Regions from separate parts of the Streptomyces sp. NPDC045431 genome, predicted to be linked through region 2. Evidence: riboswitches for the same ligand, from Rfam matches in the RefSeq annotation. Region 2 holds a riboswitch; the other holds the start of a gene.
What was found. Region 2 has a riboswitch for S-adenosylmethionine ahead of thrC (threonine synthase). Riboswitches for the same ligand answer to the same signal wherever they lie in the genome.

Region 1: another riboswitch for S-adenosylmethionine. It lies ahead of AB0A69_RS02415 (aminotransferase class V-fold PLP-dependent enzyme); the one in region 2 lies ahead of thrC (threonine synthase).

What each region holds. Positions count from the first base shown of each region.
Region 1 is NZ_JBEZAQ010000001.1:531,234-546,820, forward strand. It holds gene AB0A69_RS02390 (heme-copper oxidase subunit III) at 1-160, shown strand, start outside; gene AB0A69_RS02395 (c-type cytochrome) at 237-1,046, shown strand; gene AB0A69_RS02400 (Rieske 2Fe-2S domain-containing protein) at 1,043-2,092, shown strand; gene AB0A69_RS02405 (ubiquinol-cytochrome c reductase cytochrome b subunit) at 2,089-3,720, shown strand; gene trpD (anthranilate phosphoribosyltransferase) at 3,860-4,924, shown strand; SAM riboswitch class IV at 5,029-5,146, shown strand; gene AB0A69_RS02415 (aminotransferase class V-fold PLP-dependent enzyme) at 5,310-6,677, shown strand; partial or broken gene AB0A69_RS02420 (glycerate kinase) at 6,679-7,818, opposite strand; gene AB0A69_RS02425 (SLC13 family permease) at 7,815-9,245, opposite strand; gene AB0A69_RS02430 (response regulator transcription factor) at 9,307-9,966, opposite strand; gene AB0A69_RS02435 (HAMP domain-containing sensor histidine kinase) at 9,963-11,417, opposite strand; gene AB0A69_RS02440 (small hydrophilic protein) at 11,380-11,745, opposite strand; gene AB0A69_RS02445 (Lrp/AsnC ligand binding domain-containing protein) at 12,426-12,707, opposite strand; gene AB0A69_RS02450 (rhomboid family intramembrane serine protease) at 12,704-13,399, opposite strand; gene AB0A69_RS02455 (hypothetical protein) at 13,558-13,800, shown strand; gene AB0A69_RS02460 (NYN domain-containing protein) at 13,847-15,211, shown strand; gene AB0A69_RS02465 (NlpC/P60 family protein) at 15,492-15,587, shown strand, end outside.
Region 2 is NZ_JBEZAQ010000003.1:125,636-141,222, reverse strand. It holds gene AB0A69_RS09145 (Uma2 family endonuclease) at 1-152, shown strand, start outside; gene AB0A69_RS09140 (hypothetical protein) at 178-1,029, opposite strand; gene AB0A69_RS09135 (hypothetical protein) at 1,116-1,568, shown strand; gene AB0A69_RS09130 (VOC family protein) at 1,603-1,989, opposite strand; gene AB0A69_RS09125 (hypothetical protein) at 2,071-2,664, shown strand; gene AB0A69_RS09120 (GNAT family N-acetyltransferase) at 2,666-3,214, shown strand; gene AB0A69_RS09115 (immunity 49 family protein) at 3,340-4,290, shown strand; gene AB0A69_RS09110 (hypothetical protein) at 4,325-5,122, shown strand; gene groL (chaperonin GroEL) at 5,236-6,858, opposite strand; gene AB0A69_RS09100 (cold-shock protein) at 7,192-7,395, opposite strand; gene AB0A69_RS09095 (ubiquitin-like small modifier protein 1) at 7,808-8,086, opposite strand; gene thrC (threonine synthase) at 8,121-9,413, opposite strand; SAM riboswitch class I at 9,431-9,578, opposite strand; gene AB0A69_RS09085 (glucosyl-3-phosphoglycerate synthase) at 9,695-10,651, shown strand; gene AB0A69_RS09080 (trehalose-6-phosphate synthase) at 10,697-12,148, shown strand; gene otsB (trehalose-phosphatase) at 12,250-13,095, opposite strand; gene AB0A69_RS09070 (DUF3263 domain-containing protein) at 13,132-13,362, opposite strand; gene AB0A69_RS09065 (extracellular solute-binding protein) at 13,385-14,602, opposite strand; gene AB0A69_RS09060 (SIS domain-containing protein) at 14,782-15,587, shown strand, end outside.

The DNA.
Region 1 (15,587 bases), on a different contig from region 2:
GGGCGGCCTGATCGCCTTCCTGCTGGTCCTCGGCCGGACGTACGCGGCGAAGAGATTCACCCATGAGCAGGCAACCGCCGCCATCGTCGTGTCCTACTACTGGCACTTCGTCGATGTCGTCTGGATCGGCCTCTTCGCCACGATCTACATGATCAAGTAATCGGGCCCGTACCTCCGGTACGCCCGAACACATCCAGCAAGCATCGACGCAGAAGATCCTGACACCGGGGTAATCCGTGAAAAAGCTCTCCGCACGACGACGCCATCCGCTGGCGGCGGTCGTCGTCCTACTTCTCGCGCTGGCGGCCACTGGGGGGCTGTACGCCGCGTTCGCACCCGCGGACAAGGCGCAGGCCGACGAAACCGCCCAGTCACTCGCCATCGAGGAGGGCAAGAAGCTCTACTCCGTCGGCTGTGCCAGCTGCCACGGAACCGGCGGTCAGGGCACCTCCGACGGTCCGAGCCTGGTCGGCGTCGGCGCCGCGTCCGTGGACTTCCAGGTCGGCACCGGCCGCATGCCGGCGCAGCAGCCCGGCGCCCAGGTGCCGGAGAAGAGGAACATCTACTCGCAGGCGCAGATCGACCAGCTCGCCGCGTACGTCGCGTCCCTGGGCCCCGGCCCGGCCACGCCGACCGAGAAGCAGTACAGCCCCGACGGGGCGAACATCGCCCGCGGTGGTGACCTGTTCCGCACGAACTGTGCGCAGTGCCACAACTTCACCGGCGAGGGTGGTGCGCTCACCAAGGGCAAGTGGGCGCCCAGCCTCGAGGACGTGAGCGAGAAGCACATCTACGAGGCCATGCAGACCGGCCCGCAGAACATGCCGTCCTTCCCCGACACCACCATGCCGGAGAAGGAGAAGAAGGACATCATCGCGTACATCAAGACCGTGAACGGTGACGAGACCCCGACTCCCGGCGGCTTCGCGCTGGGCGGTCTGGGACCGGTCAGCGAGGGCCTGTTCGGCTGGATCTTCGGTCTGGGTTCGCTGATCGCTGTTGCCGTCTGGGTCGCGGCCCACACCGCTAAGGCCAAGAAGTCATGAGTAGCCAAGACATTTCCGAAGAGAGCCTGCCGCACAAGCAGGACGCCGCGCACGGCACGGCGGTAGCCGAGAACCCGTTCGCCGACCCGGGGCTGCCGCCCCACAAGCCGCGCATCCAGGACATCGACGAGCGGGCCGCCAAGCGGTCCGAGCGCACGGTCGCCCTGCTGTTCACGCTGTCGATGCTGGCCACGATCGGCTTCATCGCCTCGTTCGTGATCTTCCCGGTCGACAAGCTCGTGTACGTCTGGCCGCTCGGCCACGTCAGCGCGACCAACCTGTCGCTCGGCCTGACGCTCGGCATCGCGCTCTTCTGCATCGGCGCGGGCGCGGTCCACTGGGCCCGCACCCTGATGTCCGACCACGAGGTCGCGGACGACCGTCACCCGATCGAGGCCCCGGCCGAGGTCAAGGCCAAGGTCATGGCCGACTTCGCCGACGGCGCGCGGGAGTCCGCGATCGGCCGCCGTCCGCTGATCCGCAACACGATGCTCGGCGCGCTGGCCATGGTGCCGCTCTCCGGCGTGGTGCTGCTGCGCGAGCTGGGCCCGCTGCCCGAGAAGAAGCTGTTCCACACGTCGTGGGCCAAGGGCAAGCAGCTCATCAACATGAACACGAACGAGCCGCTGCGTCCCGAGGACGTCGCGGTCGGTTCGCTGACCTTCGCCAAGCCCGAGGGCCTGGAGGAGCACGACCACGAGTTCAACACGAAGATCGCCAAGGATGCCTTGATGATCGTCCGGATCCAGCCGGAGGACATCAAGGACAAGCGCGAGCTCGAGTGGTCGCACGAGGGCATCGTGGCCTTCTCCAAGATCTGCACCCACGTGGGCTGCCCGATCTCCCTGTACGAGCAGCAGACCCACCACGTCCTCTGCCCGTGCCACCAGTCCACCTTCGACCTCTCCGACGGCGCCCGCGTCATCTTCGGCCCGGCCGGTCACGCCCTTCCGCAGCTGCGGATCGGCGTCAATGACGAGGGCTTCCTCGAGGCGCTCGGCGACTTCGAGGAGCCCGTCGGTCCTGCATTCTGGGAGCGCGGATGAGCACCACGACCGCAACAGACGCACAGCGGAAGGCGCCCGCCGGCGAGCGGGTGGCCGACTGGGCCGACGGCCGTCTCGGGATCTACTCCCTGGCCAAGGCCAACATGCGGAAGATCTTCCCGGACCACTGGTCCTTCATGCTCGGTGAGATCTGCCTCTACAGCTTCATCATCATCATCCTCACGGGTGTGTACCTGACGCTGTTCTTCCACCCGAGCATGAACGAGATCGAGTACCACGGCTCGTACGTGCCGATGCAGGGCATCCGCATGACCGAGGCGTACGCCTCGACCCTGGACATCAGCTTCGACGTCCGCGGTGGTCTGCTCATCCGGCAGATCCACCACTGGGCGGCGCTGATCTTCATCGCCGGCATGTTCGTGCACATGATGCGCGTCTTCTTCACCGGCGCGTTCCGCAAGCCGCGTGAGGTCAACTGGCTGTTCGGCTTCCTGCTGTTCGTCCTGGGCATGTTCACCGGTTTCACCGGTTATTCGCTCCCGGACGACCTGCTCTCCGGCACCGGTGTCCGCTTCACCCAGGGCGCGATCCTGTCCACGCCGATCGTCGGCACGTACATCTCGATGTTCCTGTTCGGCGGGGAGTTCCCGGGCCACGACATCATCGCCCGGTTCTACTCGATCCACATCCTGCTGCTGCCGGGCATCATGCTCGGCCTCGTGGTGGCGCACCTGATCCTGGTCTTCTACCACAAGCACACGCAGTTCCCCGGCCCCGGCCGGACGAACAAGAACGTCGTCGGCATGCCGCTGCTGCCGGTGTACATGGCCAAGGCCGGAGGCTTCTTCTTCCTGGTCTTCGGTGTCATCTCGGTCATCGCCGCGCTGTTCACGATCAACCCGATCTGGGCGCTCGGCCCGTACCGTCCGGACCAGGTGTCCACCGGCGCCCAGCCCGACTGGTACATGGGCTTCGCCGAGGGTCTGATCCGTGTCATGCCGGGCTGGGAGATCACCCTGTGGGGCCACACGCTCGTCCTGGGTGTGTTCATCCCGCTGGTCGTCTTCGGCCTCATGCTCGGCGCGATCGCGATGTACCCGTTCATCGAGTCGTGGATCACCGGTGACAAGCGGGAGCACCACCTCCTGGACCGGCCGCGCAACGCGCCGACCCGGACCGCCCTCGGTGTCGCCTGGGTGACCGCGTACATGATCATGCTGATCGGTGGTGGCAACGACATCTTCGCCATCAAGTTCCACCTGTCGATCAACGCGATCACCTGGTTCGTCCGGATCTTCTTCTTCCTCGGTCCGGTCATCGCCTTCGTCGTCACCAAGCGGATCTGCCTGGGTCTGCAGCGGCGCGACAAGGACAAGGTGCTGCACGGCCGGGAGACCGGCATCATCAAGCGCCTGCCGCACGGCGAGTTCGTCGAGATCCACGAGCCCCTCAGCCAGGCCCAGCTGCACGCGCTCACCGCGCACGAGCAGTACACGCCGGCCGAGATCGGCCCGACGGTCGACGAGAACGGCGTCGAGCGCAAGCCGACCCGCAAGGAGAAGCTCCGCGCCAAGCTCAGCAAGGGCTACTTCGGGGACGGCAACCAGGTCCCGAAGGCCAGCGTGGAGGAGTACAAGGAGATCGCCAGTGGCCACGGCCACCACTGATCGACCGGCACTCGCCGCCTGACCCACACGGTCGCCACACCGCACAGAGCCCCGTCCATTCACCGGACGGGGCTCTTTGCCGTGCCCGTGGCTCGATAGGCTGTGGTCATCCCCATACGTACGGACACCAGGAGCGACCATGAGCGCTGTACCACCCGCTGGAGGCGACAACGCGGCGGGCCGCTCCTGGCCCGTGGTACTGAACGGCCTGCTCGAGGGGCGCGACCAGAGCGCCGACGACACGGCGTGGGCGATGGACCGCATCATGAGCGGCGAGGCCACCGACGCCCAGATCGCCGGCTTCGCGGTGGCCCTGCGCGCCAAGGGCGAGACCGTCGAGGAGATCTCCGGCCTGGTCCGGACGATGTACGCGCACGCCAACCTGATCGAGGTGCCCGGCCCCTCCGTCGACATCGTCGGTACGGGCGGCGACGGCGCCAAGACGGTCAACATCTCCACCATGTCGGCGATCGTCGTCGCCGGCACCGGCGCCAAGGTCGTCAAGCACGGCAACCGCGCCGCCTCCTCCGCCTCCGGGGCCTCGGACGTCCTGGAGAAGCTCGGCGTCAACCTGGAGCTGACGCCCCGGCGGGTCGCCGAGGTCGCCGAGGAGGCGGGCGTCACCTTCTGCTTCGCGGTGAAGTTCCACCCCGCGCTGCGCCATGTGGCCGCCGCCCGCAAGGAGCTCGGCATCCGCACCACCTTCAACTTCCTCGGGCCGCTGACCAACCCCGCCCGGGTCAAGGCCCAGGCCACCGGTGTCGCGGACGCCCGCATGGCGCCCATCCTCGCCGGGGTCCTCGCCGAGCGCGGCTCCTCCGCGCTGGTCTTCCGCGGCGACGACGGGCTGGACGAGCTGACCACCACCGCCACCTCGAAGGTGTGGGTGGTACGGGACGGGGCCGTGCGTGAGGAGTCCTTCGACCCGCGGGACGTGGGCATCGCGCTCGTACCGGTCGAGGCGCTGCGCGGGGCGGACGCCTCGTACAACGCCGATGTGGCGCGCCGGCTGCTCGCGGGGGAGACCGGGCCCGTGCGGGACGCGGTGCTGCTCAACTCCGCGGCGGCGCTGGTGGCGCTGGAGCCGACGGACGCGCCGCTCACCGAGCAGATCCGGGCCGGCATGGCCAAGGCGGCCGAGTCCATCGACTCGGGCGCGGCGCGCGCGGCGCTCGACCGGTGGGTGGAGGCCAGCCACCGCTGAACCCGCGCGGGTGGGTGTGACACAAGGCGCGGTCCGGCCCTTCTTGTCTCAAGAACCGGACTGCGCCTTGCGCATGCCGAGACGTATGGCATGATGCCATTCAAGGTCATGAGTGACAGCGACTACGGCCCCGGCCCGCTGTCCGGCAACCCTCCGTCCGTGGCGGGGTGCCCCGGGTGAAGACCAGGTCGCAGGCAGCGAGGTCTGCGGCAAGCGCGGACCCCTGCACACCCTGGGGTCCTGGTCCTCAAGGGAGCAGTCTCGTGAGCAAGCGAATGCGATAGGGCGTATCGCCCCTTCTTCGGCATCCCCTTTTTCCTTCCGCCGCGTCCGCACCCCTGTGCGTCGACGCGTCGAATTCGCCTGCCCTGTACGGGAGTTCGCCATGTCCGTCTTCACCGCTGCCGCCGACCAGTCCGTTTGTACGCCGCTGCCCGTTCTGGGCCGGGATGTCACCGTGCCGCTCGTCACCGGCGGCGAGGTCACCTACGCCGCGCTCGACTACGCCGCCAGCGCTCCCGCGCTCCAGCGGGTGTGGGACGACGTCGCCGCGTACGCCCCGTACTACGGCAGCGTGCACCGCGGCGCCGGGTACCTCTCGCAGCTGTCGACCGACCTCTTCGAGAACAGCCGCGCCACCGTCGCCGCTTTCCTCGACTGCCGCGAGGACGACGAGGTCGTCTTCACCCGCTCCACCACCGACTCGCTGAACCTGCTGGCCGCCGCCCTGCCCGCCGACTGCCAGGTGTTCGTCTTCGAGACCGAGCACCACGCCTCACTGCTCCCCTGGAGGGACGCCCGCGTCACCTACCTCAACGCGCCCCGCACGCCGGGCGAGGCGGTCGACACGCTGGAGCGCGCCCTCGCCGACCGCGACCCCTACGGCCCGGCCCTCGTCTGCGTCACCGGCGCGTCCAATGTGACGGGTGAGCTGTGGCCGGTACGGGAGCTCGCCGCCGCCGCCCACGCGCACGGCGCCCGCATCGTGCTGGACGCCGCCCAGCTGGCGCCCCACCACCCGGTGTCCGTACGCGACCTGGACGTCGACTGGGTCGCCTTCTCCGGGCACAAGCTGTACGCGCCGTTCGGCTCCGGCGTGCTCGCAGGGCGGCCCGACTGGCTGCAGGAGGCCGAGCCGTACCTGGCGGGCGGCGGCGCCTCCCGCACCGTGGCCCGGCGCGCCGACGGCGGCGTCGACGTCGAGTGGCACACCACCGCGGCCCGCCACGAGGCCGGCTCGCCGAACGTCATCGGCGCGTACGCCATCGCCTCCGCCTGCAAGGCGCTCACCGAGGCCGGCTTCGACGACCTGGTGGCGCGCGAGCGGTACCTCATCGGCACGGTGCGCGAGGGCCTGGCCGAGGTGCCCGAGGTGCGGGTGCTGTCGCTCTTCGGCGACGATGCCCCGCGCGTCGGCGTGATCTCCTTCGTGGTCGACGGCTGGAACAGCTCGCACTTCGCGGCGGCGCTCTCCGCCGAGTACGGCATCGGCGTGCGCGACGGCCTGTTCTGCGCCCACCCGCTGGTGCGGACGCTGCTCGGCAGCGACCCGCAGCAGGTCGGCGAGTGCGGCGCGCCCGAGGCGGCCCCGCCCGGCGAGAAGTCGCTCAACGCGATCCGGGTCAGCTTCGGGGCGGGGACGCCGGATGAGCACGTCGACCGTTTCGTTCGGGCCGTGAAGGAGCTCGTGCGGGACGGGGCGAAGTGGAACTACCGTACGGAGGACGGGCGGTGTGTGCCCGACCGCGGCTGACCAGCCGCGTGCCCACCAGGACCGTGCGCAGCGCCCGCTCGGCCGCGTCCGCCAGCAGCTCGGCCGCCCGCTCCAGGGACTCCTGGAGCGGCAGCGGCCCGGGCGCCAGCGACTCGTAGGCGTCCAGCTCGGCGTCGCGGGCGCCGGGGCCGAGCGTGCCGGCCAGCGCGAGGACCGGCACACCCGCCTCCCGGGCGCGGCGCGCCACCTCGCCCGGGATCTTCCCGCGCACGGTCTGCGCGTCGAGGGCGCCCTCGCCCGTGATGACCAGGTCCGCGCGGGCGAGGCGCGCGCCGAGGTCCAGCCCGTCGAGCAGCACCTCGAACCGGGGCAGCAGCCGGGCGCCGAGCGCCGCGAGCCCCGCGCCCAGGCCGCCGGACGCGCCGGTGCCGGGCGCCCCGCGCAGGTCGACGCCCGGGGCGAACGCCTCCGTGAGCGCCGCAGCCCAGCGCTCCAGGGCCGCCGACAGGACCTCGACCTGAGCGGGGGAGGCGCCCTTCTGGGGGCCGAAGACCCGCGCCACGCCGCGCTCGCCGCACAGCACGTTGTACGGGTTGCACGCCACCAGCAGCTCGGTCTCCGCGAGGCGCGGGTCGAGCCCGTCGGCGTCGATGGCCGCGAGCCGCCCCAGGGCGGCGCCCCCGCGCGGGAGTTCGCGGCCGTCCGCGTCCAGCAGGCGTACGCCCAGCGCCTGGAGCGCGCCGGCGCCCCCGTCCGACGTACCGGAGTCGCCGCAGCCGACGAGGATGCGGCGGGCACCGGAGTCCAGGGCCGCGCGCAGCAGTTCGCCGACGCCGTACGTGGTCGTGGCGCCGGGGTCGCGGCGGCCCGGCTCCACCAGCGCGAGACCCGCGACGGCGGCCATCTCCACCACCGCCGAACCGTCGCCGAGCAGCGCGAAGTGGCTCTCCACGGGTGAGCCCAGCGGCCCGGTCGCCACGCACGGCACCAACCGCCCGCCGGTCGCGGCGGCCAGCGCCTCCGCCGTACCCTCGCCACCGTCGACCAGCGGGATCAGGTCCAGCCGCGCGCCCGGCAGGACCCGCCGCACGCCCTCGGCGATGGACTCGGCGGCCTGGCGCGCGGACAGGGACTCCTTGAAGCCGCTGGGCGCGACGGCGATGCGGTACGAGTGGCTCATGGGTGGGACTCCAGGAGGACGGGCACGCCGAGCAGCGGCCAGACGGTCAGGGCGAACAGCAGCACCACGCCCGCGGTGAGCGGGGCCAGCACGGCCGACAGCCGCAGCAGGTCACGCGGCGTGTAGGTGGGCACGCCGTCCGGTACGTCCGCGAACAGGGCCACCGGTTTGGCCGACGCGGGCAGCGTGTGGCAGAACCCGGCCGCGGCGGTGGACGCCAGCGCGGCCGTGACCGGATTGACCCCGGCGGCCGCCGAGGCCGCCACCACCAGCGGCACCAGCACCGAGGAGCGGGCCGAACGGGACTGCAGCACCAGATGCGCGGCCGTGGAGACGACCACGACCACGGTGAGGAACAGCCACGGCGGCGCGTCCACCGGCAGCCCCGCCACCAGCCACCCCGCCGCCCCCGAGTCGGCGAGCGCCACACCCATCGCCATCGTCGCCGCCATGAACAGCAGCAGTGGCCACGGCACCGTCCGCAGCGCGTCCTTGAGCCGTACGGTCCCGAGCGCGGGCGACGACGCGACCACCGCGCCGATCAGCGCCACCACCGCGGGCGACACCCGGTGCAGCGGCTCGCTGCACCAGAGCACCACCACCGTGGCCAGCAGCAGCGCGCAGCGCGCCTCGGCGATGGACAGCGGCCCGGTCACCGGCGCGGGGGAGTGCGCCTCGATGTCGGCGGGCGTGATGCGCACCGGGCCGCGCCGGTCGGCCCGCGACGTGGAGGTCAGCAGCACCGCCTCGGCGGCCAGATGGGACGACACGACCGCGAGCGGCAGGCCGAGCAGCAGCCACTCCACGAACCCCAGCCGCTGCCCCGACTGCTCCCACAGCACGTTGACCGTGATCAGATGCGCGCCCGCGCCGATGAGCGTGGCGACGGCGGACAGCAGGACGACGGTCGGGAAGAGCAGCGCCAGCATCACCACCAGCCGCCCCCGGTCCGCCAGCACCTTCGCCAGCGCCAGGAAGACCGGCAGGGCGAGCGCGGCCCGCCCCGAGGTGGCCGGGACGGCGAACGACGTCACCACCAGCGCGGCGGTGGTGAGGTGGACCAGCTGGCGCACCGTACGGGCCCCGCTGACCAGGAACGCCGCGGCCCGGCCCGCGAGGCCCGTCCGGGTGACCGCCGCCGCCAGGACGAACGCGCAGATCAGCAGCCAGATCGTTTCATCACCCAGCGTCGCGAAGAGCGTCTCGCTGCTGATCACACCGGTCGCCGTGAGCGCCAGCCCCGCGCCCAGCGCGATGTAGGTGTCGTCGACGGGCGTGGCGATCCAGGCGACGGTGGCGAGGATGAACACGCCCAGCGTGAGGCGCGCGTCGGCGCCGAGTCCTGGGAAGTAGGACGGTATCGCCAGCACCGCGCACAAGCCGAGCGCGGCACCCAGCCACACCGCCCGGCTGAGGGAGAGCGTCACACCACCGAGTCTCCCCACCCGCCGTGAGCCCTCAATGAGGCTTCTATGAGGGAAAGTTCATCTACGGCATGCGGTAGCCCATGCCCCGCACCGTCTCCAGCCGCCGCGCCCCCAGCTTCCTGCGCAGGTTGCGCACGTACACGTCCACGATGTTCGACCCCGGATCGAAGTCGTACCCCCACACATGGGACAGGATCTGCTCCCGCGACAGCACCTGCCCCGGGTGGCGCAGGAACAGCTCCAGCAGCACGAACTCACGGGCCGTCAGGTCGACGGTCCGGTCCTCCGCGCGGGCCCGCCGGGTGCGCAGGTCCAGGCTCAGGTCGCCGCTGCGCAACACCGTCACCTCGGGCGCGCGGGCGGCGGTGCGCAGCCGCAGCCGTACCCGCGCCAGCAGCTCCTCGAAGCGGAACGGCTTGGTCATCCAGTCGTCGGCGCCGCCCTCCAGCCCGGCGACCGTGTCCCCTACCGAGTCCCGCGCGGTCAGCACGATCACCGGCAGCGTCACCCGTGCCTCGCGCAACTCCCGCAGCACGGTGAAGCCGTCACGGCCCGGCAGCCCGATGTCCAGCACCATCAGGTCGAAGCCGCCCGTGACGGCGTAGTCCAGCGCCGTGTCGCCGTCGGCGGCCACCGTGGTGGTGAAGCCGTTGGCACGCAGCCCCTTCTCGACGAAGGAGGCGATCCGCTCCTCGTCCTCGGCGATCAGAATGCGGTTCACGCGTCCTCTTCCTCCAGTACGAGTACGAAGGTGGCGCCGCCGCCCTCGGTGGGACGCAGCTCGACCCGGCCCCGGTGGCCCTCGGCGATGGCCTTCACGATGGACAGCCCGAGCCCCGCGCCGCCGCTGGTACGGGTGCCGCGCCGGGAGCTGCCGCGCCGGAACCGCTCGAAGATCACACCGGCGTCCTCGGCCGGCACGCCGACGCCGCTGTCGGCCACGTACAGCTCGATGCGACCCGTGACCTCCCGCGAACCGATCCTTATCCGCTGGCCCGGCACGGTGTGCTGGACGGCGTTCTGCGCGAGCTGGACCATCGCCTGCGTGATGCGCTGCGGATCGAGCTCGGCCTCGCGGTCGGTGACCCCGTCCAGCACCCACTCCCGCTCGCCGAGCGCCCGCGCCTTCACGAAGACGTCGGCCGTCAGCTCGCCCAGCTGGACGGGCTCCGGCGCCACGAAGTCCGGGCGTTCCGCCTTGGCCAGCAGGAGCAGGTCCTCCACGATCCGGCTCATCCGGTCCAGTTCCTCCGTGACCAGCCGGATGGTCTCCGCCTGCTCGGCCGGGTCGTCGCCCATCAGCTCCAGGTGTCCGCGCACGATGGTGATCGGCGTGCGCAGCTCGTGGCCGGCGTCGTCGACGAACTGCCGCTGCGCGGCGAACGCCCGCTCCAGCCGGTCCAGCATGGCGTTGAACGTCTCCGCGAGCAGCGCGATGTCGTCCCGGCCCTGCACCGGGATCCGGCGCGTCAGGTCCTGCTCGGTCAGCTGCGCGGCGGTCTGCCGGACCACCCGCACCGGCGCGAGGATCCGGCCCGCGACGGCCCAGCCGATCCCCGTCGTCATCAGCAGCGCGACCCCCGAGATCGCCAGCTGCGTACGGAACGCCTCGGCGGCGATCGCCTGTTCGTGGTCCGCGTGGAACGCCACCACGAACGCGCCTTGCGGCGCCGTACCGGCCGGGCTGATCGGCACCTTCGCCCACCGCACCTCGCCCTGCGGGCGTTCCAGCGTGCCGGAGCGGGCGTCCGCCGCGAAGATCCGCGCGAGCGCGTCGCGGTCCCGGTACAGGGCGATGTCCTCCGCGATGTCCCGCGGCTGCCGCAGCACGTCCGGCGCGGGGCCCGCACCCTCGGTCAGGCCCAGCAACTCCTCGTCGGGGTCGGAGTACTGGCGCTGCAGGAACACCTGGAGCAGCCGTCGCGGCTCGGTGAACCGGGCACCGTCGGCCGGGTCCACGCCCTGGTCCACGAAGTTCGCGAACTCCCGCGTCTCCTGCGTCAGCAGCTGGCTGATCCGGTGGTCCACGTCCCGCAGCAGGATCGACCGCGTGGTCGTCGCCACGGCGGCGAGCGCCACGGCCATCACCAGCAGCAGCCACAGCAGGATCCGTACGCGCGCGGAGACGCGGCGGTCAGTTCTCGTCAAGGGCGTCGTCACCGAAGTCGTCATCGTCGTCGTCCCCCGGGGCCGGTGCGGGCACCTTGGCGGCGGGCGGCCCGGGCACGACGGTGTCGTTCGGCGTGCCGCCGGGCGCGTACGTCCGGCTCGGCGGCACCGCCGACGGCGAGGCACTCGCGGGCGCGGGGCTCGCGGGCGCGGGGCTCGCGGGGCTCTGGCTCCGGCCGCTCGCACTCGGTCGCGGCGTGGCGTCCAGCTCCACCTCGGCCGGTACGTGGGGCGCCTCGGGGGAGTCGGTCAGCAGATAGCTGGTCGCCGCGATCCCGAGGGGGATGGCGACGACGGCGGCGAGCGTAGCCATGCGGTGGGTGAAGGCCATGCGGCCATCCTGGGCGGGGTGTACGCCGCCGCGAATGAGCGCGAGATGAAGGCTCCTTCATGAACCGCATGCTCCCCGACCGCGCCCCTTCGAGCCCCGTGCTCCGGGCCCCACCCCCCTGAAGGGTGACACGTCACGGGCGGGGGTTTGTCCCCCCACCCCTCCCCCTACGCCCTGCGGGCGTGGGGGGACCCCCACTTCCCGTAACTGGGGCTGACGCCCCAGACCCCCCGGGAGGGGGAGGTGTACGTGGGGGCTGACGCCCCCACACCCTGGAGCGCGGCGGCTTCGCGCCGCGAGGGGCTTTCCCCCTTCGCCCCTTCCGGTCCCTGGCGGCTGGCGCTCCCACACTCCGGAGCGCGGCAGCTGCGACGCGCCCAGCTCCCTCGGCGGCGGCGTGTGGGCACCCACAGGGGGATGCACGCACCGGCTGTGGATCGAGCCCGACCACGTGAGGGGGTCGGGGGTGGAGCGTGGGGGGTGGTCGGACGTCAAACGACTGAACTCGCGCGAAGCGCGGTGAACGAGAGTCCGACCACCCCCCACCAGAACCCCCGGCACCCGCCCGGAGCCCACCGGGCAAGAGCACCGCGCAGCGGAAAACCACCCACCGGGCCCAAGCCACCGCGCAGCGGAAAGCCGCCCACCGGGCAGCAACCCACGCCCCCCGCGAGAGCAACCTACGCGTCGAGGCCGATCGCGAACGCCGCCTCCAGGTCGTGCTGCGAGTACGTGCGGAACGCGACGTGCGTGTCCGTCGCCTCGACGCCCGGGATCTTGCTGATGCGGCCCGGGATGACGTCCGCCAGGTCGTCGTGCTTGGCCACCCGCACCATGGCGATCAGGTCGTACGTGCCGGTGACGGAGAAGACCTCGCTGACGTTCTCCAGCGCGGCGATCGACTCGGCGATCTCGGGGATGCGGTCCACGCTGGTCTTGATGAGCACGATCGCGGTGATCACGGCTGTCCTTCTCCCTCGGGGCCCGCTGTCTGGGCCTTCACTCTAGCCCTCCACCCGTACCGGACCCACGCGTAGAGGAACCCCAGGCCGAAGCCCACCAGGTGCGCCAGGTACGCGACCCCGGGCCCGGCGCCCGCGCCGCGGGCCGCCAGCCACTGGAGGACGCACCAGAAGACCAGCACGATCCAGGCGGGGAACCGCAGGGGCAGGAAGAAGAGAAAGGGGAAGAGGCTGGTGACGCGGGCTTTCGGGAAGAGGAACAGGAAGGCGCCGAGGACTCCGGAGATGGCGCCCGAGCCGCCGACGAGGGTCTGCGCGGAGTGCGCGTGGGCCACGGCGTAGCCGACGAGCGCGAGGTAGCCGCAGCCCACGTAGAAGAGGGCGAACTCCAGGTGCCCGAGCCGTTCCTCGGCCATGGCGCCGAAGACGTAGAGGAACAGCATGTTGCCGAGGAGGTGCAGCCAGCTTCCGTGGACGAAGAGGGCCGTCAGCGGGGACGGCAGCGCGCCGGGGGTGCCGGTCAGCAGTTCGGCGGGGATCACCCCCCAGCGCCGGAAGTACGCGCTCTGCGCCGCGAGGAGCGCGTCACCGGTGCCGTACTCGTGGTTCAGGCCGGACACCGGACTGATCAGGAAGACCAGACAGCACGCCGCCATCACGCCGTACGTCACCACCGGACCCCGCTCGATCATGCACAGATCATGACGTAAAGGGAGGGAGCGGGACAGGGTGCCTCGCCGGGCCACAGGGGTACCCGTGAGGCCGTAGGGTTACGGGCAGTACATCCGCAGTTCGATGGCGCACCGCGGGCTCGCACCCGGCACGACCGGTACGAAAGAGGACGGCACCCATGACGACGGTTCCCATGCCGACCGCGACGACCCGCTGGCGGTGCGCGCTCTGCGGCAATCTGACGCGCTTCGACGTGACCAGGTCTTCCAAGGTCGTCGAGTACGTCCATCTGGACCTCGCCGGTGAGCCGAAGGTCGAGGAGCGCGAGGTGGTCAGTGAGACCATCGAGTCGGTCCGGTGCCGCTGGTGCAGCGCGGTGGACCAGATCGAGCTGGTGGACAGGCCGGACGCCGCCTCCTGACGGGAGGCCCGGCGGGGGCGAGGACGACGGGTAGTGGGGTGAGAACGTGGAGCAGCCCGCAAGCGGTGCTGAACCGGCCGGCGCGGCCGGAGACGCCGCCGAGGCGCTCGACCGCCCGATGCCCGAGGGGGTGCGGCGCCGGGTCGTCGCACTGGTGTCGGACGCCTTCGGCGGTCTGACCGTCGCGGAACTGCCCGCCCAGTTGCGGCAGTACGCCCGTTTCACCCCGTCCCGCCGGGTCAAGTTCGCGGGCAACGCCATGGCCGCCGCCCTGGAGGGCGACCCGGTCTTCCGGCAGCGGATCGGCGAGCGGTTCAAGGAGGCGCAGCCGGAGCTGGCCGGTGCGGTCGAGGGCGGCTCGCCGCCGGCGGCCGCCGACCCCGTCGACGTCGCCGCGGCCGCCTACGTGCTGCGCCCCGCCGGCTGGGCGAAGCTCGTCGCCGCGGCCGGCGAGGAGGCCCAGCGGGCGGATGCCGAGCGCGCCGACGAGGAGGGGCGCCGGGAGCTGGAGCGGCTGCGCGCGGAGCTCGCCGAGGCGCGGGCGCAGACCCGTACGGAGACGGAGCGGCTGCGCGCCGAGCTGGACGCGGCCCGCAAGGAAGCCGAATCGCTTCACCGCAAGCTCCGCAGCGCGCAGAGCGATGTCAAGCGCGGCGAGGCCGCCCTGCGCCGTACGCAGGCGGACATCGACGCGATCCGGGCCGAGGCGGCGGCGCAGGTCTCCGCCGCCGAGAGCGAGACGCGGCGCCTCAAGGCGCGGCTCGGTGAGACGGAGGCCGCTCTGGAGGCCAGCCGCCGGGCCGCCCGGGAGGGGCGCTCGGTGGAGGACATGCGGGTGCGGCTGCTGCTGGACACCGTCCTGGAGTCGGCGCAGGGCCTGCGCCGCGAGCTGGCGCTGCCGCCGGTCTCGGTCCATCCGGCGGACACCGTCGACGCGGTCGAGCCGGGCCGGATGTCACCCAAGGACATCGCGGCGCGCGCCCTGTCGGAGACCGATCCGGCACTGCTCGACCAGTTGCTGGCGCTGCCGCAGGCGCACATGGTCGTGGACGGCTACAACGTCACCAAGACCGGCTATCCGACGATGCCGCTGGAGAAGCAGCGGCTGCGGCTGCTCGGCGGCCTGTCGGCGCTGGCCGCGCGCACGGGCGCGGAGGTCACCTGTGTCTTCGACGGCGCCGAACTCGCCGCGCCGGTGCTGCTCGCGCCGCCGCGCGGGGTGCGGGTGCTGTTCTCCAAGCCGGGCGTGACGGCGGACGAACTGATCCGTCAGCTGGTGCGCGCGGAACCGCCGGGCCGGCCCGTGGTCGTGGTCTCCACGGACCGCGAGGTGGCCGACGGCGTGGCCAAGTCGGGTGCGCGGCCGGTCTCCTCCGCGCTGCTGTTGAAGCGTCTTTCGCGGCTCTCGTGAATTCCCGGGCCTCTTGCCCGAATTCGACCCGTTCTGAGAAACCAGTTGCGCGAACGTAACGTCAAGTGCTCATGACACAGCGTGGAATGTGTGTAAAGAATGGGGCCCCTGAGCGAGATTTTTCGCATGAGGATTTGAACTGATCACAGCATGGTCACTAGGGTCTGCTCGAACCTTCGCGCAGTTGATCGCCCACCCGGGGTGACAGCGAAGGAACCGCCTCTCCCGCGCAGTCCCCGAAGGGCCGAGGCGGCTCTCGAAGGAGAAGGAGCTCGCCTCCGTGGCGTCCCACCGTCGTCCCAAGCAGCCGAGCCGTGCCCGCGTGACCGTGCTCACCGCGACCGCCGCCGCTGCCGTCGCCCTGTCCTCCCAGGCC
Region 2 (15,587 bases):
ACCGGGATTCCGACACCCTGGTCGTGCACAGCGATCCGTCGCACGGGACCTACCAGCAGCAGGTCCCGTACAAGTACGGCGACACCGTCGAGCTTCCCGACCCCGTGGGCATCACCCTCGAAACGGGGGAGCTGAAGGACTACGCGGGCTGAGCGGGCCCGGCCTGGAACGTTCGGCCTAACCGTCGAAGGCGGGGAGGGCGAGGGCGAGCGTGCCGTAGCCGACGGCGGTGGCGAGGGCGGCCACGAACAGGCCGAGGGCGAGATGCGGGACGATGCCGCGCCAGCCCCGGCCGGCCACGGCGCGCTGGGGGTTGCGCGGGTGGTAGGCGGCTTGGCCTGTGGTGCACCAAAGGACGTTGCGGCCGACGCGGTGTACCGCTCCGCTGCTGTCCGTGAAGGCGAAGACGGCCTCGCCTTCGAGGATGACCTGCGTGAATTCCACGGTGATGCCGTAGCGGGGCAGGTACCAGGAGTCCCAGGCGTCCCACAGCATCCGGCACGCGTGGAAGCCCAGCCAGGCTCCGACGGAGCCGAGGAGCAGCGTCGCGATGGCACGGCCCACGTGGCCGCCGGCGACCCAGACGGTCACGGAGAGGACCGCCAGGACGACGCCGGGGGCCAGGGCGGCCCGCCCCACAAGGGGTGGCTCTTCGTACGGCTCCTCGTCCCCTTCGCCGTCCGCCGCGCCGTCGGCTGCGGCACGGAGGCTGCGGACGGTGACCAGGGCGGAGCCGTCGACCGGCTCTTCGCCTGCGGGACGTTCGGGCAGTACGTCGGTCACGGCGTCGGCGAAGACGGCCGCAGCGGCCGCGCTCACGTCCTCGACCCGGTAGGCGGTCGGCTCGGCACCGGCCGGGGCGGTCAGCTCGACGGTCACGTCGCGCCGTTCGGCACGCACCCGGGCGATCGCCGCGAAGGGGATGCGCAGTTCTTCGTCGGAGCGACGCAGCAGTAGATCTTCGCCCTCGCAGCGGAGCTCGGTTCCCCGGTTGCCCCGGAGGATGGGTATGGGCGATGGGATCGACATGGGCGTGATCGTAAGCTGCCTTCGACCGCACGGTGAAGGGATTGCGGGGCTTACGGCAGGGCCGAGGGTGCCGTACGGTCCGCTGTGTGAACTTGGTGAACGCAGTGCTCATATGCTTCGCGATCGCGTCCGTGCCGGGCCTCATGTTCGGTCTGATGTGCGTCAAGGGCGAGCGGACAGTGCTGAAGAAGATGACGGAGCTCGACGAAACCGGCATCGAGGTGCAGGCACGTCTGGTGAGTCTGGTGCCGTTCGGCAAGGGGCGGTTCGCACACGCGGTGTACGAGTTTGAAGGGCCCGGTGGGACGTACGTACGGCACGAGCAGGGCGCGACGGTCGGGCCCGCGCACGTGGTGGGCGAGACGTACGCGTTCGTGCACCACCCGCAGTTCCCGAAGCGTCTGCACATGGGGACGGCCAAAACCATCCGCAAGGAGCGGAGGGCCCGCGCCCGCTACCTACGGGAGGGGCAGCGGATCGCGCTGTGCTCGCTTGCTGCGGGGGTGCTCGCGGGCGTGGGCCTCGTCTTCGGCCCGTAGGCCGTCCCAGCCCGCGGGCCGCCCTCTCGGACGCTCAGTCGAGACAGAACTCGTTGCCCTCGATGTCCTGCATCCCGATGCAGGACTCGTTCTCGTCGTCGGCGAGCAGCGTCCGCACGTGGACCGCGCCGAGCGCGACCAGTCGCGCGCACTCGGCCTCAAGGGCGGCGAGGCGCTCCTCCCCCACGAGCCCGGTGGCGACCCGCACATCGAGGTGCACCCGGTTCTTGGCGGCCTTGCCCTCGGGAACGCGCTGGAAGTACAGCCGCGGGCCCGCCCCCGAAGGGTCCACGCAGGCGGACCACTCGTCCGCTTCCGGCGGCGCCGATACGACGTACCCCAGGACCTCGCACCAGAAGCGGGCGACGCGCGCGGGTTCCGCGCAGTCGAAGGTGACTTGGAAATGCTTGATCGATGACATCGGCGCACCCTAGTGCACCTCGACCCGGTCGCGTCAGGGGAACAGCTCCTTGACGCACATCGCGGCGTCTAGGGTGTCCGCATGGACGTGGGGGCCGTACTGATCGCGATCGCCGGTGTCGCGGGAACTCTCGGGGGCGCGTTGCTCACCCAGCAGGGCGCCGACCGGGCCAAGAGGCGCGAGCTGGAGATGGCCCAAGCCCTCCAGGAAGCCCGCGAGTACCGTGAGCTGCGCCGCAGCTGCTACACGCAACTGCACCGGGATGCCCGGCAGTTCGCCACGGCACTCAGTCGGCACTTGTACGTCATGCGGGACCGCACGCCCGGGCAGGAGGACGTAGCGGCCCTGGAGGGAACCAAGGACGCCTACCGTGACCGGTGGTCCGAGGCTCTGATGATCGCCCCCGACGGGGTGATCGATCCCGCTCGGGAAGTGAACGCAGCGCTGACCAGGGTCTACGGACAGATCAAGCGCCTGGAACAGGGGAACCCCCAGCCAGGCGAAACCCTGCAGTCGGCCGCTGAAGCGCAGCACGCGCTCTGGGCGCTGATAGGCGTCGCGAGGGAGGCGATGCGCCGTGATCTGGGCATCGCCGCGGACGCCGGCGAGGAGACCGACGCCCCCAGGGCCTTGACCAGGGACTTCGCCGAGCCGCTCGACGGAAGCGACTCGTAGGATGTCCGGCGAGATCAGGTCCGGCGCGCACGTGCGCCCGAGTCCCCCGCGTATCCGACAGCGGACCGAGCGCGACCTCGGTGACTGCGTGCGGATACTGGCGGAGGTCCATCAGCGCGACGGCTATCCGGTCAACTGGCCCGACCTTCCGGGCGCCTGGCTCACCCCCTCGTCGCTCATCGCCTCGTGGGTGGCAGAGCTGGAGGGCCGCCCAGCCGGTCACATCGGCCTGTCGCGGAGTGACCCGGCGGACGCGGCTCCCGGGTTGTGGAGCGTCCGTACGGGGAGGGGTACCGACCGGGCCGCCGTGGTGAACCGCTTGTTCGTCGCCCCGTGGGCCCGCGGCCATGGCATCGGTGCGCTGCTCATGGCGCGGGCCGTCACGGAAGCACGGGACCTCGGCGTACACCCGGTGCTGGACGTGCTGGCTTCGGACACTGCGGCGGCAGCCCTGTACGAGCGGCTCGGCTGGGAGCTGCTGGCCACGGTCGAACAGCAGTGGGGCCCGGAGCAGCGGGTGGCCGTTCGTTGCTATGCGGCGCCTACCTAGCGGAGGCTCCCTGGGCCCGGCCGCGTCAGGGGAGCAATCCCTTGACGAGAAGACGCTCCAGTGCTGTCAGTGCCTGTTGCTAACGTGCTCCGTTCAGTCATGGAGTGCATGAAGGGGCGGGGAACGTGCGGGAAGTGGCAGGCCATCAGGTCGGCGAGCAGCGGTTGGCCGAGGCGCTCGACGACATCCACGGGCGGGCCTACACGCGGTGGCACTCGCTGCGGTACGGCAGCATCTCGCCGGCGCTGATCCGGGCCATGGCGGACGAACTGCTCGACCATGTCGCCGCGCGAGCGGTGGCCGAGCCGGGGCTCGACGCCGCGACCGGCAGGGTCGCCGTCACCGCCGCGGAGTGTCTGCACGGAGTGCTGAGCATCATGTGCTTTCCGGACGGGGACCAGGACCTCCAGTTCTCGCTCATCGGGGAACGGATCAGCACGGACCCGGACGACGACGAGTTCGGGGACGGGCCCATCACCTTCCGGGACGTCGTCAGGGAGGCGCCCACCGCGCGGACCTGGCTCGACATGTTCGAGACGTGTGTCGTCAGCGGGTACCTGCGGGAGGAGCGGGTCACCGGGCTGCTGCTGCGCGGCGACTACGCGCCCGCCATCCGTGACGGCGTGCCCTACAACCGGTACACCTCCGTCTCCGATCCCGCCGACCTGGCCGCCATGGACGCCCTGTGCCCCTATCTCACCGAGGCGGCCGGGCATCTGCCCCGCGACTGGCCGACGGTTCCGCTGCGCAAGCCCGACGCCGGGGAGCGCGCGGAGGCCGCCCGGCGGCTCGACGAGGTCGGCGACGCGCTGAGCGCGGACCAGCGGCTGCTCCGCGTCCTGCTCGACGACGACCAGCACGCCTTCGAGGACGCCCTCGTCGCCCGGCTGGTCGCGTACCGGGAGAGCGTCGAGGCCGGTGCCGGTGATCCCGCGCCCCGGTCCCTCCTCCCCCTCGGCCCCCTCGCCCTGGCCTGCCTCGCCGTCCAGGTCCACGGGTGGGACCTCGGTGTCCGGTCCGGGTACCTGCCGCACGGCCTGCTGGGATCGCGCTTGGGCCACCAGGCCGCCACGTAGGCCACCCGGGGGGCCGACTGGTTGACTGTGCCTCGTGACCGAGGTGATCAGGAAACGGGATGGGCAGGGCGACGGGGAGCCCACGACGGAACTCCGGGCAGGTGGGCGCAGCCCGGTGCGGCAGGTGTCCATGTACCAGAGCGTGGCCTGGCCGTTGCGTGCGCTGGCCCTGCTCTCGGTGGACTTGGAGGAGGTGGCGCGGCGGCTGGGGCTGACCCTCGAGAGCTCGTGGGACAGCCGCGGCAGTGTGCGGACCGCGTTCTTCGTGCTGGACGGGACGGACTTCGTCGTCACCCACCACGAGGGGGACGCTCCGGGAACCCACGTGTGGACCCGGTCGGGCGGGCCTGTCGATTCGGCCGCCCGCGTGGGCAGCGTCCTCGCGGCTCTCGGCGTGGGGCCGGAGGCGGTCTCGTACTCCACCTGGGGGGCCGGCACCGGCGATGCGCACATGCCCGCTGCCTGGGGGCGCGGCTGGGACAAGCCGACGCGGTCGCACCAGGACGTCTGGGCCCACTTCAAGAAGCGCCCGGGGATGTTCGTCGGCAGGGTCACTTTCGATGCGGTGGTCGGGTTCCTCAACGGCTATGACACCGCCTCCGAAGGAGCCCTGCTGGACGGGTTCCGGGAGTGGCTCGCCACCAAGCTGGGCTACGGCTGGAACCTGGTGTACTGGCTCTTGGCCGAGAAGCTGGTCTTTCCCGACGGCCGTCCCGAGGAGCCCTGGTCGCGCGAGACCGAAGAGCACGCCGTGGCCGGGCTGCTCGCTCTGATCGACGAGTTCTTCGATCACCTCGCCGACGGTCCGAAGGACCGCACCGAAACGGTCTGACGGAGGGGCCCGGGTCGATGACGCCCGCGGCGCGGGAACGCCCGAGGGCGGCACCCCCACGTCGGGGAGTGCCGCCCTCGGTTCCGTAACCGGGCTTACCGATCCGCGCGGGATCAGAAGTCCATGTCACCGCCCGGCATGCCGCCACCGGCCGGGGCGGACGCCTTCTCCGGCTTGTCGGCGACGACGGCCTCGGTGGTGAGGAACAGCGCCGCGATGGAGGCCGCGTTCTGCAGAGCGGAACGGGTCACCTTGGCGGGGTCGATGATGCCCTCGGCGATCATGTCGACGTACTCACCGGTCGCGGCGTTCAGGCCGTGGCCGACGGGCAGGTTGCGCACCTTCTCGACGATGACGCCGCCCTCGAGACCACCGTTGACGGCGATCTGCTTCAGCGGGGCCTCCAGGGCCAGGCGCACGATGTTGGCACCGGTCGCCTCGTCGCCCTCCAGCTCCAGCTTCTCGAAGACGGAGGAGGCCTGGATCAGGGCCACGCCACCGCCGGCGACGATGCCCTCCTCGACGGCCGCCTTCGCGTTGCGAACGGCGTCCTCGATGCGGTGCTTGCGCTCCTTGAGCTCGACCTCGGTGGCGGCACCGGCCTTGATGACGGCCACGCCGCCGGCCAGCTTCGCCAGGCGCTCCTGGAGCTTCTCGCGGTCGTAGTCCGAGTCGGAGTTCTCGATCTCGGCGCGGATCTGGTTGACGCGGCCCTGGACCTGCTCGCTGTCACCGGCACCGTCGACGATCGTGGTCTCGTCCTTGGTGATGACCACCTTGCGGGCGCGGCCCAGCAGGTCGAGACCGGCGTTCTCCAGCTTGAGGCCGACCTCCTCGGAGATGACCGTGCCGCCCGTGAGGATGGCGATGTCGTTCAGCATGGCCTTGCGGCGGTCGCCGAAGCCCGGGGCCTTGACGGCGACGGACTTGAAGGTGCCGCGGATCTTGTTGACGACCAGCGTCGACAGGGCCTCGCCCTCGACGTCCTCGGCGATGATCAGCAGCGGCTTGCCCGACTGCATGACCTTCTCCAGCAGCGGGAGGAGGTCCTTCACGGAGGAGATCTTGGAGTTGACGATCAGGATGTACGGGTCCTCCAGAGAGGCCTCCATACGCTCCATGTCGGTGGCGAAGTACGCCGAGATGTAGCCCTTGTCGAAGCGCATACCCTCGGTGAGCTCCAGCTCCAGACCGAAGGTCTGGGACTCCTCGACGGTGATGACGCCTTCCTTGCCGACCTTGTCCATCGCCTCGGCGATGAGCTCGCCGATCTGCGTGTCGGCGGCGGAGATGGAGGCGGTGGAGGCGATCTGCTCCTTCGTCTCGACCTCCTTCGCCTGGTCGAGCAGCGCACCGGAGACGGCCTCGACGGCCTTCTCGATGCCGCGCTTCAGGGCCATCGGGTTGGCGCCGGCGGCGACGTTGCGCAGACCCTCGCGGACGAGCGCCTGGGCGAGGACGGTCGCGGTGGTCGTACCGTCACCGGCGACGTCGTCCGTCTTCTTGGCGACTTCCTTGACCAGCTCGGCGCCGATCTTCTCGTACGGGTCCTCGAGCTCGATCTCCTTGGCGATGGAGACACCATCGTTGGTGATCGTGGGGGCGCCCCACTTCTTCTCGAGGACGACGTTGCGACCCTTGGGGCCCAGGGTCACCTTGACGGCGTCGGCGAGCTGGTTCATGCCGCGCTCGAGGCCGCGCCGTGCCTCCTCGTCGAACGCGATGATCTTGGCCATGTGAAGTGGTCCTCCCGGACTGGGGTGGATGCTCCGGACCGCGCTGGCGCCCGCGACGGACGGCCTGCATGCCCCTGTGGTTCCTTGCCCCACCGGCCTGCGGACCTCACCGACTCGGTCCTTCGTTGTCACTCTCACCTTCAGAGTGCTAACGCCAATGATTAGCACTCGACCCCTTCGAGTGCAAGCTCCTCCCGGGGATCTCCCAGGGATCGGGAGCCCTCGATCCCCTACGCGTGTACGCGGGCGCGCACGCGCGAGGGGCCCGCATCCTGTGCGGATGCGGGCCCCTCGGCACCACTGTGAAAGTCGCTGGCCGAAACGCGTCTGCTGCTAGCCGGCGAGCTTGACCATGTCCGCCTGCGGACCCTTCTGGCCCTGCGAGATCTCGAACTCGACTCGCTGACCCTCCTCCAGGGTGCGGTAGCCGTCCATCTGGATCGCGCTGTAGTGGACGAATACATCCGCACCACCGTCGACCGCGATGAAGCCGTACCCCTTCTCCGCGTTGAACCACTTGACGGTGCCCTGAGCCATGCCTAACTCCCCTATTACTGGCCCTTGCACAGGACCGCACTTCGCGGACCCGGGTCAGACCTCACCCGCTGACAGGAACGGGCGTGCGCCGGAACGCGTCGACCGCCGCTGAATGTATCTGTCCAACTGCCGTCTGCAACAGGTCAATCGGACGAGAATTCCGAGCACGCGTGAACGGAAAAGTAGGCGGAATTCGCCAGAATCCTGGGCAAGTCGGGCCCGGCAAAGCGCACATTCGGCGCATCAGGCACGGGTACTTTGACTGCATCTTGTCGCGCCGGGGCGTGAATTCATATGCGCGTGACATGACCGGCGGCGGGGGCTTCCCCAACTCTACCGCGCTCAACCATGCGGAAATGCCCCCTGCGCACCGTGTGCGGAGGGGGCAATTCCGGAAAGCGCTATCCCTGGGCTAGCAACCGCCGGCCACGGCGGGAATGATCGACACGCCCGCGCCGTCCGGCGTGGCGGTCTCCAGACCCTGCTCGAAGCGGACGTCGTCGTCGTTCACGTACACGTTGACGAAGCGGCGCAGCTTGCCCTGGTCGTCCAGGACGCGGGCGGCGATACCCGGGTGGTTCTTCTCCAGCGACTCGATGACCTCGGCGAGGGTCGCGCCCTCCGCCGGGACCTCGGCCTGGCCACCCGTGTACGTGCGGAGGATGGTGGGGATGCGCACGTTGACGCTCATGTCGTGATGCCTTTCAGTACGAGCTCAGGTCGGGTCAGGCCAGGCCGGCGTCGCGGAACGCGTCCAGGCTCGGGCGGATCGTGGCGGTGGGGCCGGTCGTCGGAGCCACGGCGTCCAGGGTCTTCAGGCCGTCGCCGGTGTTGAGCACGACGGTGGTGAGGGACGGGTCCAGCACGCCCGCCTCGATCAGCTTCCTGGTCACACCCACGGTCACACCGCCCGCCGTCTCGGCGAAAATGCCCTCCGTACGGGCCAGCAGCTTGATCGCGTCGACCACCTGCTCGTCGTTGACGTCCTCGACCGCGCCGCCGGTGCGGCGGGCGATGTCCAGGACGTACGGGCCGTCGGCGGGGTTGCCGATGGCGAGCGACTTGGCGATGGTGTTCGGCTTCTGGGGGCGTACGACGTCGTGGCCGGCCTTGAAGGCCGCCGACACCGGGGAGCAGCCCTCCGCCTGCGCGCCGAAGATCTTGTACGGCTTGTCCTCGACCAGGCCCAGCTTGATGAGCTCCTGCAGCCCCTTGTCGATCTTCGTCAGCTGCGAGCCGGACGCGATCGGGATGACGATCTGGTCGGGCAGCCGCCAGCCGAGCTGCTCGCAGATCTCGTACGCGAGCGTCTTCGAGCCCTCCGCGTAGTACGGGCGGAGGTTGACGTTCACGAAGCCCCAGCCCTCGCCGAGCGGGTCGCCGATGAGCTCGGAGCAGAAGCGGTTGACGTCGTCGTAGTTGCCCTCGATGCCGACCAGGTCACCGCCGTACACCGCGGCCATGACGACCTTGCCCTGCTCCAGGTCGTGCGGAATGAACACGCAGGAGCGGAAGCCGGCCCGGGCGGCGGCGGCGCCGACCGCGCCCGCCAGGTTGCCGGTGGAGGAGCAGGACAGGGTGGTGAAGCCGAAGGCGCGGGCGGCCTCCAGGGCCTGGGCGACGACGCGGTCCTTGAAGGAGTGCGTCGGGTTGCCGGAGTCGTCCTTGACGAAGAGCTTGCCCGGCTCGACGCCGAGCTCGCGGCCCAGGTTGTCGGCCTGGACGAGCTTGGTCCAGCCCGGGTTCAGGTTCGGCTTGTCCGCGACGTCGGCGGGGACGGGCAGCAGGGGCGCGTACCGCCAGATGTTCGCGGGCCCGGCCTCGATCCGCTTGCGCAGGGCCTCGGGGTCGCCGCTCGGCAGGTCGTACGCGATCTCGAGCGGCCCGAAACACTGCTCGCAGGCGAAGAGGGGGCCGAGGGCGAAGCGCTCACCGCATTCGCGACAGGAGAGCGCGGAGGCGGGCCCGAGGTCGACGTTCTGGGTGGTGTCCGGGGTGGCGACGGTCTGTACAGCCATGGAGGCGAGGCCCTTTCTCCTCATCTTCCTCATGGCGCACTTCGCCATGAGACGGATTTGGCACCTTCCCTAGCCGGGGCCTCGCGTTGCGCAGATGTGCGAGTGCCGACTGGAGGGTTGCCGGGGCTTCAACGGGCCGTATCCCTCTGCCCCTCTGGATGAGCGGTATTCGATTGTGTGCGCGGGGGACCCGACATGTGTCGGCCATCCGCGTTGTTCAAGACTGTAACCGAACCCCTGGACGCTCGAGATGGTCGTCCGATACGCGAGATGGAGATCACGTGCTGGAAGAGGTGGAGCGCTGGCTGGACCGGCGGTCCTGGTCCGTTGCGGAGCGACCGCTCGACCAGCTGCTCGCTGCGAAACGCGGGGCGACCCGCGGTACGACCGTCAGTGTCGTCCTGCCGGCGCTCAACGAGGAGGCGACGGTCGGCGAGATCGTCACCGTGATCCGCCGCGAGCTGATGTCCGGCGCCGTGCCGCTGGTGGACGAGCTGGTGGTGATCGACTCGGGCTCGACCGACCGTACGGCGGAGGTGGCGCGGGCGGCCGGGGCGCGGGTGGAGCGCCGGGACGCGATACTCCCCCGGATACCGGCGCTGCCCGGCAAGGGCGAGGTGCTGTGGCGGTCGCTGTTCGTGACGAGCGGCGACATCGTGTGCTTCGTCGACGCGGACCTGGTCGACTTCTCGGCGGACTTCGTGACCGGGATCGTGGGGCCGCTGCTGACCGACCCGTCCGTGCAGCTCGTGAAGGCGATGTACGACCGGCCGCTGGGCGGTGCCGTCGGCCAGGGCGGGCGGGTGACGGAGCTGGTGGCGCGGCCGCTGCTGAACCTGCACTGGCCGCAGCTGGCCGGGTTCGTCCAGCCGCTGGGCGGCGAGTACGCGGCGCGGCGCTCGCTGCTGGAGCGGCTGCCGTTCCCGGTGGGGTACGGGGTGGAGCTGGGCCTGCTGGTGGACGCGCTGCACACGGTGGGGCTCGACGCGCTGGCCCAGGTGGACGTGGGCGTGCGCAAGCACCGGCACCAGGACGACCGGGCGCTGGGGCGGATGGCGGCGGCGATCTACCGGACGGCGCAGCTGCGGCTGTCGCGGGGGCACCTGGTGCGGCCGCGGCTGACGCAGTTCGACCGGGGGGAGACGGGGTTCGTGCCGCGGACGCACGCGGTGGACACGGAGGAGCGGCCGCCGATGGCGAGTGTGGCGGAGTACACACGACGGCGGCGCGTGGCGTGACGGGCGTACGTTTGAGCGTTTCGGCTACGGGCTAGGTTCGTCTCCATGGCGCCCCAGATTCTCGTTGCTTCGAACAGAGGTCCGGTCAGCTACGTGCCGCGTGCGGACGGCACGCTCGACGCCCGGCGAGGCGGGGGCGGGCTGGTCTCGGGCCTGTCCGCGATCGGGCCGGACGCGGGGGCGCTGTGGGTGTGCGCGGCGCTGAGCGACGGCGACCGGGAGGCGGTGCGGCGCGGGATCTCCGAGCCCGGTGTGCGGATGCTCGACATCGACGCGGCGACGCACTCGGCGGCGTACAACGGCATCGCGAACTCGGTGCTGTGGTTCGTGCACCACATGCTGTACCAGACGCCGCTGGAGCCCGTGTACGACGCGGAGTTCCGGCGCCAGTGGGACGCGTACCGGCTGTACAACCGGGCCTTCGCGGCGGCGCTGGCGGCGGAGGCGGACCGGGACGCGACGGTGATCATCCAGGACTACCACCTGGCGCTCGCCCCCGGCATGCTGCGCGAGCTCCGCCCCGACCTGCGGATCGGGCACTTCTCCCACACGCCGTGGGCGCCGCCGGAGTACTTCCGGATGCTGCCGGACGACATCGCCGAGGAGCTGCTGCTCGGCATGCTGGGCGCGGACCGCCTCGGCTTCCTCACCTCGCGGTGGCGGCGCGCCTTCCAGGACTGCTGCCAGGCGGTGCTCGGGCACTACGACGGGATGGCGTACTGGCCCCGGGACCAGGAGCCGAGCTTCGAGTACCGCATCCCGGGCCATCAGCGGCGGCGGACGTACCTGGGCGTGCACGGCCTGGGCGCGGACGCGGACTTCCTGCGCGAGCGGTCGCGGCGGGCGGACGTGGACGACCGGATGGCGGCGCTGCGGGAGCAGATCGGCGGGGCGGACCGGCGCGTGATCGTCCGCGTGGACCGCACGGAGCTCTCCAAGAACATCGTGCGCGGCCTGCTGGCGTACCGCGCCCTCCTGGAACAGCGCCCGGAGTGGCACGAGCAGGTGGTCCACCTCGCCTTCGCCTACCCCTCCCGGCAGGACCTGCCCGTGTACCGCGAGTACACGGCGCGGGTGTCGCAGCTGGCGGACGAGATCAACGCGGAGTACGGCCGCGACGGCTGGACCCCCGTGATCCTCCACGTCGAGGACGACTTCGCCCGCTCGCTGGCCGCCTACCGCCTCGCGGACGTGGCCCTCGTCAACCCCATCCGCGACGGCATGAACCTCGTCGCCAAGGAGGTCCCCGTCGTCTCCGACCATGGCTGCGCGCTGGTGCTGTCGCGGGAGGCGGGCGCGTACGAGGAGCTGCGCGACGAGGCGATCACCGTGAACCCCTACGACGTGACCGGCACCGCCGAGGCGCTCCACGAGGCCCTGACGATGCCGACGGCGGAACGCGACGAACGCACGAAGCGCCTCGCCTCCGCGGCGACGGCGCTCCCGCCCCACCAGTGGTTCCTGGACCAGCTGCAGGCGCTGCGGGAGCTGGGTTAAGGGGCTCTTCCCCCACCCCCACGCCCGCCAGGGACGTGGGGGGAGGGGTGGGGGCTAACCCACCCCCACGCCCGCCAGGGACGTGGGGGGAGGGGTGGGGGCTAACCCACCCGGCGGGCCAGCGACTGCAGGAGGTCCACCACCGCCGACGGGCCCGGGACCGCCAGGTCCGCGCGGGTGGCGAGGTCGGGGACCTCGGCGCTGGCGCTGCAGATGAGGAGGCCCGGGGTGCCGTCGGAGCGGAGTTTCTCGACGGCCGCGAAGGCGGGGAGGTCACCGAGGTCGTCGCCGGCGTACAGGACCGTCGTGGCGCCGGTGGCGCGGACGTGGTCCATGAGGGCGACGCCCTTGTCCATGCCCGGGGGCCGCAGCTCCAGGACCAGGCGGCCGGGCTCCAGGACCAGGCCGTGGCGGGTGGCGAGGTCGGCGAGGGGCTCGCGGAGGGCGTCGAAGGCGGCCTGCGGGTCCTCCGCGCGGCGGGTGTGGACCGCGACCGCGCGGCCCTTCTCCTCCGTCCAGGTGCCGCGCCACGCGCCCGCGCGGTCCAGGACGTCCGGCAGCTCCGCGCGGACCGCCGCGACGCCCGGGTGCTCCGGGGCCGCGCGGACCGTGCCCGTCACGGCGTCCCAGCGCTCGGCGCCGTAGTGGCCGAGGACGACGAGGTGTTCCAGACCCGGTACGCCGGCGAAGCCGCCGTACCGTACCGCCACGCCCGCCGGGCGGCCGGTGATCACGGCGATGGACGCGACGTGCGGCGCCAGCGCCGCGAGGGCGGCGACCGCGCCGGGGTGGGCGCGCGCCTGCTCGGGGTCGTCGACGATCTCGGCGAGGGTGCCGTCGAAGTCGAGGCCGATGACCGCCCGCTCGGGATGGGCCAGGAAGGAGTCGAGGCCCTCGCGGCCGGCGCTGGTGGTGGGGCGCGGCAATGCGTTCTGTTCGGTGCCCATGAGCGGAAACCTATCCACGGGCGCCGGTGCACACACCTACCGCCGGGCCTCCCGCGCCGCCCGCACCCGCCGCAGCCGGTTGACCGTCACGGGGTCGTGCCGCAGCGCCCTCGGGTCGTCGAGGAGCGCGTTGAGCAGCTGGTAGTAGCGCGTCGGCGACAGGCCCAGCTGCTCCCTGATCGCCCGCTCCTTCACACCGGGGCCCGGCCACGAGCGGCGCTCCATGGCCAGGACGGCCTGATCACGAGCACTGAGGTCGGCGGTCATATGAAGAACATAGCGACTCGGGCTACTCGGCCGCTTCCGCGTCCGTCGCCACCTTCGCTATCCCCTGCAGCACCGCCTCCGGGTCCCCGTCCGGCGCCACCGCCTGGCCGATGGTGCGCTTGACGCTCTCGCTGACCTTCGCCCACGACGTCTCGCCCACCGGGTACAGCTCCGACGTCGGCAGTGTGTCCAGGAACGGCTTCAGGTCCGCGTGCTCGGGGTCGGCGGCCATCGCGCTGTTCGCGGTGACGGTGACCGGGAGGATGTCGTACCGGTCGGAGAACTCCAGCACGTTCTTGTCCTGGTAGACGAAGTCCAGGAACGCGCCGGCCTCCCGCCGGTGGCCGTTCTGCTTGAAGGCCATCATCCAGTCGGCGACGCCCATCGACGCCTTGGGCCTGCCGTCGGCGCCCGGCAGCGGCACCGTGCCGACCTTCACGCCCGCCTTCTCGGCCGTCTGCATCAGCGTCGGGTGCCCGTTGAGCATGCCGACCTCGCCGCGCGTGAAGGCGTCGAACGCCTGCTGCCGGTCGAGCTTGCCGGGCGCGACGGGGCCGGTCAGGCCGGGGCCGACGAGCTCGTTCTTGAGCCACGTGAAGGTCTTGACGTTGTCGACGGAGTCGATCTCGTACGAACCGCCGCTGTCGTCGCGGTAGCCGCCGCCCCCGCTGAGCATCCACTGCATGGTCTCGGCCTGGGCCTCCTCGGAGCCCAGCGGCAGCGCGAAGGGGTACTTCACGCCCTCGTCCTTCAGCTTGGCGGCGGCCGCGGCGAGGTCGGCCCAGGTCTTCGGCGGCTTGACGCCGGCCTTGTCGAAGAGGCCCTCGTTGAAGAAGAGCAGCCGCGTGCTGGCGGCGAACGGCATGCCGTACTGCACCCGGTCGACCTCGCCGGCGCGGGCCAGCAGCGGCAGGAAGGCGGCCTGGGTGGGGACGGAGAGCAGTTCCTCCGCCTTGTAGAGCTTGCCCTGCTTGGCGTAGTCGGCGTACGCGCCGATCTGCGCGAGGTCGGGCGCCTCGCCGCGGTTCACCATCTCGGCGACCTCGCGGTCGACGTCCTTCCAGGACAGCACCTTCACATCGATCTTGATGTGCGGGTGGGTCTTCTCGAACTCCCTGGCAACGTTGTCCCAGTACGTCTTCGACGTGTTGGACTCGTTGCTTCCGTAGTCGGCGGCGACCAGCCTGAGGGTGACGTCCTCGGAGTCACCCGCCCCGCAGGCGGACAGGCTCGCCGTCATGCCGAGTGCGGCCACCGCCGCGGTCAGTCCCAGAGAGCGGCGTCGCTGCACAGCCTTGTCCCACCTTCATTCACCTACCGAGGGGATGAGGTCTACACCACTGGGTATCGCTTCCACAACTCGGGTCTGCTAGACCGGCAGGGACCTGTACGCGTACGAACGCCGTAGGAGTCCCTCGCATGTCCCGTACCGCAGCAGAGATTGCCACCCAGCCGGCCTGCTGGCGCCGCGCCGCCGAGGCCGCCGCGTCGTTCGCGGAGGGGCTCCCGCGCCCCGGCGAGCGGGTCGCCGTGACCGGGTGCGGCACGTCGTGGTTCATGGCGATCGCGTACGCCGCGCTGCGGGAGGTGGCGGGGCACGGCGAGACGGACGCCTTCGCGGCCTCGGAGTTCCCGTCCTCGCGCGCGTACGACCGGGTCGTGGCGATCACCCGCTCCGGGACGACGACCGAGGTGCTGCGGCTGCTGGACGAGCTGCGCGGGCGCGGGGTGGCCACGCTGGCGCTGACCGCCGACCCCAGGACGCCGGTGATGGGGGCGGCGGACGCGGTGGCGGTGCTGGACTGGGCGGACGAGGAGTCGGTGGTCCAGACGCGGTTCGCGACGACGGCGCTGGCGTTCCTGCGGGCGGGGCTCGGTGACGTACCGGGTGTGAAGCCGGTCGGCGAGGCGGCGGTGGACGCGGAGCTGGCGGTGACGGAGCCGCTGCCGGAGGCGGTGCTCGCGGCCGAGCAGTGGACGTTCCTGGGGCGGGGCTGGGCGTACGGGCTGGCGCTGGAGGCGGGGCTGAAGATGCGTGAGGCGGCGGGCGCGTGGACGGAGGCGTACCCGGCCATGGAGTACCGCCACGGCCCCATCGCGATCACCGGTCCGGGGCGGGTCGCGTGGGTCTTCGGCGCGCTGCCGGAGGGCCTGGCGGCCGAGGTGGCGCGGGTGGGCGGCACGCTGCACGCCCACGCGACGGCGGATCCGATGGCGGACCTGAT